Linked DNA regions of Chelativorans sp. AA-79. The protein of the gene in region 2 interacts with the protein of the main gene of each other region in a pairwise test. Links are inferred from orthologs where the notes say so. Each region holds a gene or a part of one and is shown on either strand. Other genes may lie near its edges. The genes, in order: ybgC and secA.

The links.
Region 1: the proteins of secA (region 2) and ybgC interact in binary tests that used the Escherichia coli proteins (3 or more experiments, as listed by UniProt). The link is inferred for Chelativorans sp. AA-79 from one-to-one orthologs.

Annotation. Positions count from the first base shown.
Region 1 is NZ_CP120361.1:639,292-642,608, forward strand. Bases 281-3,280 are described here. They hold ybgC (tol-pal system-associated acyl-CoA thioesterase), read left to right. Parts: upstream 281-1,546; coding sequence 1,547-2,014; downstream 2,015-3,280. Other genes in these bases: PVE73_RS03220 (AbrB/MazE/SpoVT family DNA-binding domain-containing protein), read left to right, coding at 281-502; ruvB (Holliday junction branch migration DNA helicase RuvB), read left to right, coding at 495-1,550; tolQ (protein TolQ), read left to right, coding at 2,254-2,982; tolR (protein TolR), read left to right, coding at 2,982-3,280. Outside these bases: Holliday junction branch migration protein RuvA, read left to right, coding at 1-106; more of PVE73_RS03220, read left to right, coding at 173-280; more of tolR, read left to right, coding at 3,281-3,317.
Region 2 is NZ_CP120361.1:4,870,363-4,873,935, reverse strand. The notes cover bases 168-3,423. They hold secA (preprotein translocase subunit SecA), read right to left. Parts: upstream 3,101-3,423; coding sequence 368-3,100; downstream 168-367. Other genes in these bases: PVE73_RS23725 (peptidylprolyl isomerase), read left to right, coding at 3,365-3,423. Outside these bases: more of PVE73_RS23725, read left to right, coding at 3,424-3,573. UniProt on the Escherichia coli protein: Required for protein export, interacts with the SecYEG preprotein conducting channel.

The DNA.
Region 1 (3,317 bases), 4.2 Mb from region 2 along the record:
GCGCGACATCGCCGCCAATGCGGTGGCCGCCGCGCTGAAATCGGCAGGCGAGGGTGCGGATGCCGGCACGCTCATCCGGCTGGGTTTGAGGGAACTGGCGCGGTAAACCGCATGCTTGAAACAGGTGTTCCTTACTTTACCGTGAAGTGAGGAATTTGCGAAAGGTAAGGCCATGGGTATCCGGGCTGCCATCACTTCAAAGGGGCAAATCACGATCCCAAAGGAACTCCGTGACCGCTCCAACCCCCACCCGGGAGCTACGATCGGGTTTACCGGGGAAAACGGGAATGCCTGGGTGATGCCGCGCAATGCCAAGGCGGCTGCCCTGTTCAGTATTCTCGGCCCCTCATCCGCGAAGCTGAACGGCGAGGAAATTGATCGCGTGGCCATCGCGGATCATTTGAATTCTTCGTCGGGAGCCGACGCAGGCCGCGCCTATACCGTTATTTTGACCGCCGCGCCGCATTCGACGTTCCCGGCATGGAGTTCCTCACATGAGTGATGCGCACCGCATCATCTCCCCCGCCCAGCGCGGCGAGGATACGGACGCCACGATGCGGCCGCAGTCGCTGGACGATTTTGTCGGCCAGAAGACCGCGCGTGCCAATCTGAAGGTGTTCGTGGAGGCCGCACGCTCACGCGGTGAGGCGCTGGATCACGTGCTCTTCGTCGGCCCGCCGGGGCTCGGCAAGACCACGCTGGCGCAGATCATGGCGCGCGAGCTCGGCGTCAACTTCCGTTCCACGTCAGGCCCGGTCATCGCGAAGGCGGGCGATCTCGCAGCGCTTCTCACCAATCTCGAAGAGCGGGACGTGCTCTTCATCGACGAGATTCACCGGCTCAACCCGGCCGTCGAAGAGATCCTCTATCCCGCCATGGAGGATTACCAGCTCGACCTCATCATCGGCGAGGGGCCGGCCGCGCGCTCGGTCAAGATCGACCTCGCCAAGTTCACGCTGGTGGCGGCCACCACGCGCCTCGGCCTGCTCACCACGCCGCTGCGTGACCGCTTCGGCATCCCGGTCCGGCTCGAGTTCTACACGGTCGAGGAACTGCAGGCGATCGTCACGCGCGGCGCACGCATCCTGGGCCTGCCGCTCACGGAGGACGGTGCGGAGGAGATCGCCCGCCGCGCCCGCGGCACGCCGCGCATCGCCGGGCGCCTCCTGCGCCGCGTGCGCGATTTCTCCTCGGTGGCAGGCGCGGACCAGGTGACACGCGAGGTCGCGGATGCGGCACTGTCGCGGCTCGAAGTGGATGCGCTCGGGCTGGATCAGCTCGACCGGCGCTATCTCACGATGATCGTCGAGAATTTCGGCGGCGGTCCCGTCGGCATCGAGACGATCGCGGCAGGACTCTCGGAGCCGCGCGACGCGATCGAGGACATCATCGAGCCTTATCTGATCCAGCAGGGCTTCATCCAGCGCACCCCGCGCGGCCGGGTGCTGGCGGCAAAAGCCTGGAAGCATCTGGGCCTCAATCCGCCAAAGGAAATTTCCCAGGCGCAGATCAGCCTCTTCCAGGAAGAGGACCAAGCGCGACAACGATGACCGAAGCGGCACAAGATCAACTCACCGTCGGCATCAGCGGCGCACTGACGGAGACCGGCCACCGCCTGATGGCGCGGGTCTATTTCGCGGATACCGATTTCACCGGCGTCGTCTATCACGCGCGTTATCTGGAATTCCTGGAGCGTGGGCGCTCGGATTTCCTGCGCCTTTCCGGTGTGCACCATACGGAGCTTGCAGACGGCAAGCATGGCGAGCGGCTTTCCTGGGTCGTGCGGCGCATGGAAATCGATTTCCGCCAACCCGCCCGCATCGATGACATCGTCACGATCGAGACGCGCATCGAGGACATATCGGGCGCACGCATAAGAATGCACCAACGGCTCGCACGCGGGGCGGATCTCCTGGTGGAGGCCCGGGTGGAAGCCGCCGTCATCGGAGAGGGGGGCAGGCCACGGAGGTTCCCGAAGGAATGGGCCGCATTCTTCCTGCGCAGACCGGCCTGACGTCGTTGCGGGCGCGATCTTCGCGATTCAACGACCTTGGTAATACGGCGTTAACCATACGTCTTCATATGATGAAAGGCGCGACCGGTGGCTCAAGCGCCTTCCTTTGACCAAAATTTGTCGGAAAAAGGCGCCTTGAAGCCTTCTGGAAACCGCGGCGTTGTCCGCGGCGCAAGGACACGAGAGGCGGGGACGGACCGGCAAGTCATGCTGCCCGGGTTTTTACGAGGACGTTGAGTATGGAAAGTGTAGAGCTCGCCGCGCCCGGTGGGGACCTCTCCATCTGGGCCCTTTTCTGGCAAGCCGGATGGGTCGTCAAGCTGGTGATGCTGGGTCTCCTCGGTGCCTCCATCTGGACCTGGACCATCATCATCGACAAGAGCCTGGCCTATGCGCGCATGCGCGTGGCGCTCAACCGCTTCGAACAGGTCTTCTGGTCCGGCCAGTCGCTGGAGGAGCTCTACCGCTCTCTTGCGGACCGCAAGACCAGCGGCATGGGCTCGATCTTCGTCGCCGCAATGCGCGAATGGAAGAAGAGCTTCGAGAAGGGCGCGCGATCGCCGCTCGGGCTGCAGACGCGCATCGACAAGGCGATGGACCTGGCGCTCACCCGCGAGATGGAGCGGCTGGAAGGCCGACTCGGCTTTCTCGCCTCCGTCGGCTCCTCCGCCCCCTTCATCGGCCTTTTCGGCACGGTGGTCGGCATCATGACGTCGTTCCAGGCCATTGCCGGATCGAAATCCACCAATCTCGCCGTCGTGGCGCCCGGCATCGCGGAAGCGCTGCTTGCCACCGCCATGGGGCTGCTCGCGGCCATTCCGGCCGTCATCGCCTATAACAAGCTGACTGCGGATGCCGGCAAGCTCACTTCGCGCATGGAAGGTTTCGCGGACGAATTCTCCGCCATACTGTCGCGGCAAATCGATGAGAAGGTCGCGCCGAAGGCACGTGCCGAGGAGTATGCCTGATGGGCATGTCGGTTGCTTCCGCAAGGGGTGGTGGAAACGGGCGCCGGCGCCGTGGGCGCCATCTGGCTCCGATATCGGAAATCAACGTCACGCCCTTCGTGGACGTGATGCTGGTGCTGCTCATCATCTTCATGGTGGCGGCGCCGCTGCTCACAGTCGGCGTGCCCATCGACCTGCCGGAGACGCAGGCGAGAGCGCTCAATTCGGAAACGCAGCCGATCACGGTCTCCGTCGACAGCGAAGGCAGGATCTATCTGCAGGAGACCGAGATCCCGCTTGACGAGGTGGTGCCCAAGCTGCAGGCGATCGCGCAGGCAGGCTATGAAGAGCGCATC
Region 2 (3,573 bases):
CCGGCAGAGACCACCCCCTTCATTGGGTGCAGCCGGGAAGGAGAAGGGTCCGAGTGATCGGCCGAGGTCGGGACAGACTCCGGCGGGGGTGAGGAGCGGTCCGCGCAGCGGACGAAAAGCCAACGATTTGGCTTTTCGAGCGAACGAACGCCCGGAGCGAAAGCGGAGGGCCAAAGGGAGCGCCTTTTTAATTTTGTGGCGTGAACGGTGCGCCCCGCTTCCCAAATTCTCTGCAATGGCCAGACGCGAAAGCGGGCGTGGCAATGGTGAGGCACGGCTTGAAACCCGGATCACGGAAACGACGACCCTTCGCACCCCCTCTGGGCTGCCGGGCATCTCCCCCCGCTTGGCGAGCCCGGGCCGGCGGCTACGCGAAAGCCCCGTGACAGTGCTTGTATTTCTTGCCGGAGCCGCAGGGGCAGGGCTCGTTGCGGCCGACCTTGCCCCAGGTCGCGGGGTCGTTCGGGTCGCGCTCCTCGGAAGGCACCGCGCGGGAGTCGGCGCGCGTGAGCGTCATCGTGTCGCCGTTCGCGAACTCGTCCTCGCCCGTGGTCGCATCGACGTGGTGGGTCTGCATGGCGGCAGGCGGGGGCGGCGGCGGGGCCTCGGCCGCTTCGCGCACCAGCTCCACGCGCATGAGCTGCGAGGTGACGACCTGGCGCAGATTGCCGAGCATGGCCTGGAAGAGCTCGAAGGCCTCGGTCTTGTACTCGTTGAGCGGATCGCGTTGGGCATAGCCGCGGAACCCGACGACGGAGCGCAGATGGTCGAGATTGACCAGATGTTCGCGCCACAGATGATCGAGCGTCTGGAGCAGGATCGACTTCTCCACATAGGTCATGATGTCCGGGCCGAACCGCTCGGCGCGGTCGGCCGCCGCCTTGTTCGCCGCCTCGGTGATGCGGGTGCGGATGTCGTCCTCGGCGATGCCCTCTTCCTTCACCCAGTCCTCGATGGGCAGGTCCAGGTTGAGATAGTTGCGCACGCCTTCCCTGAGGCCCGCCGCGTCCCACTGCTCCGCATAGACATTCTCGGGGATATGGCTGTCCACCAGCTCGTCGATGACGTCCTGGCGCATCTCGGCCACGGTTTCGGAGAGGTTTTCTCCGTCCATCAGCTCGATGCGCTGCTCGAAGACCACCTTGCGCTGGTCGTTCATGACGTCGTCATATTTGAGCAGGTTCTTGCGGATGTCGAAGTTGCGCGCCTCGACCTTCTTCTGCGCCTTCTCCAGCGCCTTGTTGATCCAGGGGTGGACGATCGCCTCGTCCTCCTTCAACCCCAGCTTCTGCAGCATGCCGTCCATGCGGTCGGAGCCGAAGATGCGCATCAGGTCGTCCTGGAGCGACAGGTAGAACTTCGAGCGGCCGGGATCGCCCTGGCGGCCGGAACGGCCGCGCAACTGGTTGTCGATGCGGCGGCTTTCATGGCGTTCCGTGGCGAGCACATAGAGGCCCCCGGCGGCGAGCGCCTTTTCCTTCAGCCGCTGCACATCCTCGCGGATGGCCTTCTCCTTCGTCTCGCGCTCCGGGCCTTCCGGCATGTCCTCGAGTTCCTGGGCGATGCGCATATCCGCGTTGCCGCCGAGCTGGATGTCCGTTCCGCGGCCGGCCATGTTGGTGGCGATGGTGATGGCGCCCGGCTTGCCGGCCTGGGAGACGATATAGGCCTCGCGCTCGTGATGGCGGGCGTTCAGGATCTCGAAATCCTTGACCCCTTCCTTGCGCAGCCGGTCCGCCAGATATTCGGATTTCTCGATCGAGGTGGTGCCGACAAGGATCGGCTGGCCCTTGTCGCGGGCCGCCTTGATCTCGCGAACGATGGCCCGGAACTTCTCCTCGACCGAGCGATAGACCTCGTCGTCCTCGTCGATGCGGCTCACCGGAAGGTTGGTGGGGATCTCGACCACGTCGAGGCCGTAGATATTGCCGAACTCCTCCGCCTCGGTCGAGGCCGTGCCCGTCATGCCGGCGAGCTTGTCATACATGCGGAAATAGTTCTGGAAGGTGATCGAGGCGAGCGTCTGGTTCTCCGGCTGGATCTTGACGTGCTCTTTGGCCTCGAGCGCCTGGTGCAGCCCGTCCGAGTAGCGCCGGCCCGGCATCATGCGGCCGGTGAACTCGTCGATGATGATCACCTCGTCGTTGCGGACGATGTAATCCTTGTCGCGCTGGAACAGCCTGTGCGCCTTCAGCGCATTGTTGAGGTGATGGACGATGGCGACGTTTTCCACGTCATAGAGCGAATCGCCCTTGAAGAGGTCCGCCTCGCGCAGAAGGTTCTCGACCTTCTCGGTGCCCTCCTCGGTGAAGGTCGCGGTCCGCTGCTTCTCGTCCACCTCGTAGTCCGCTTCCTCCAGCTTGGGGATGAAGGCGTCGATTGTGTTGTAGAGCTCGGACCGGTCGTCCAGCGGGCCGGAGATGATGAGCGGCGTGCGCGCCTCGTCGATCAGGATCGAGTCCACCTCGTCGACGATCGCGAAATTATGGCCGCGCTGCACCATCTGCGCGCGTTCATACTTCATGTTGTCGCGCAGATAGTCGAAGCCGAGCTCGTTGTTGGTGGCGTAGGTCACGTCGCAGGCATAGGCGGCACGGCGCTCCTCGTCGGACAGGCCGTGCACGATGACGCCGGTGGTGAGGCCCAGGAAACCGTAGACCCGGCCCATCCATTCGGCATCGCGCTTAGCGAGATAGTCGTTGACCGTGACGACATGCACGCCCTTGCCGGCGAGGGCGTTCAGATAGACGGGGAGGGTGGCCACGAGCGTCTTGCCTTCGCCGGTCTTCATCTCGGCGATGGAGCCCTCGTGCAGCACCATGCCGCCGATGAGCTGCACATCGAAGGGGCGCAGGCCCAGCACGCGGTGCGCGGCTTCGCGCACCACGGCGAAGGCGGGGACGAGCAGATCGTCGAGGCTCGCGCCTTCGGCGAGCTTCTGGCGGAACTCGTCGGTCTTCCCGCGCAGCGCTTCGTCGGAAAGCGCCTTCATCTCCTCTTCGAGCGCTCCGATCGCTTCGACGCGAGGCTTGAGCCCCTTCACGCGGCGCTCGTTAGACGATCCGAAAATCTTGCGGGCAAGGCCGCCGAGATTGACCATCCTCCGGTCCTTTCAATTCGCGATGCGCCGACTTCTCGCCGGCATTCCCGCCAGTCGGCCATTTCGGGCAGGCAGCAGTTCCGAGGCATCCGAAATGCTTCTGGACGCTGGATCGAAGGAGAGATAAGAGGGGCTACCTGCGATGTCAACTTCGCGTGGAGGCCATATCCGGCCGCACAAATCCGCCACATCTTGTGGTTACTGGATCATGTGAGGGCCAATGCTGTTGGCCAACCCAAAGAACATTCGACCGGAGAACAATCCATGCATCATTCCCTACGTCGCCATCTGATCGCGCGGGCAGGCGCGGCTGCGATCCTGGCCGCGCTGAGCTGTGCGCCGGCCCTGGCGCAGGAAAGCCCGGTCGTGGCAACGGTGAATGGCGAGCAGATCACCGAGGCGGACCTCGCGCTCGCGGAAACCGAGCTGGGACCGCAATTCGGCCAGATGCCCGAAGACCAGCGCCGCGCTGC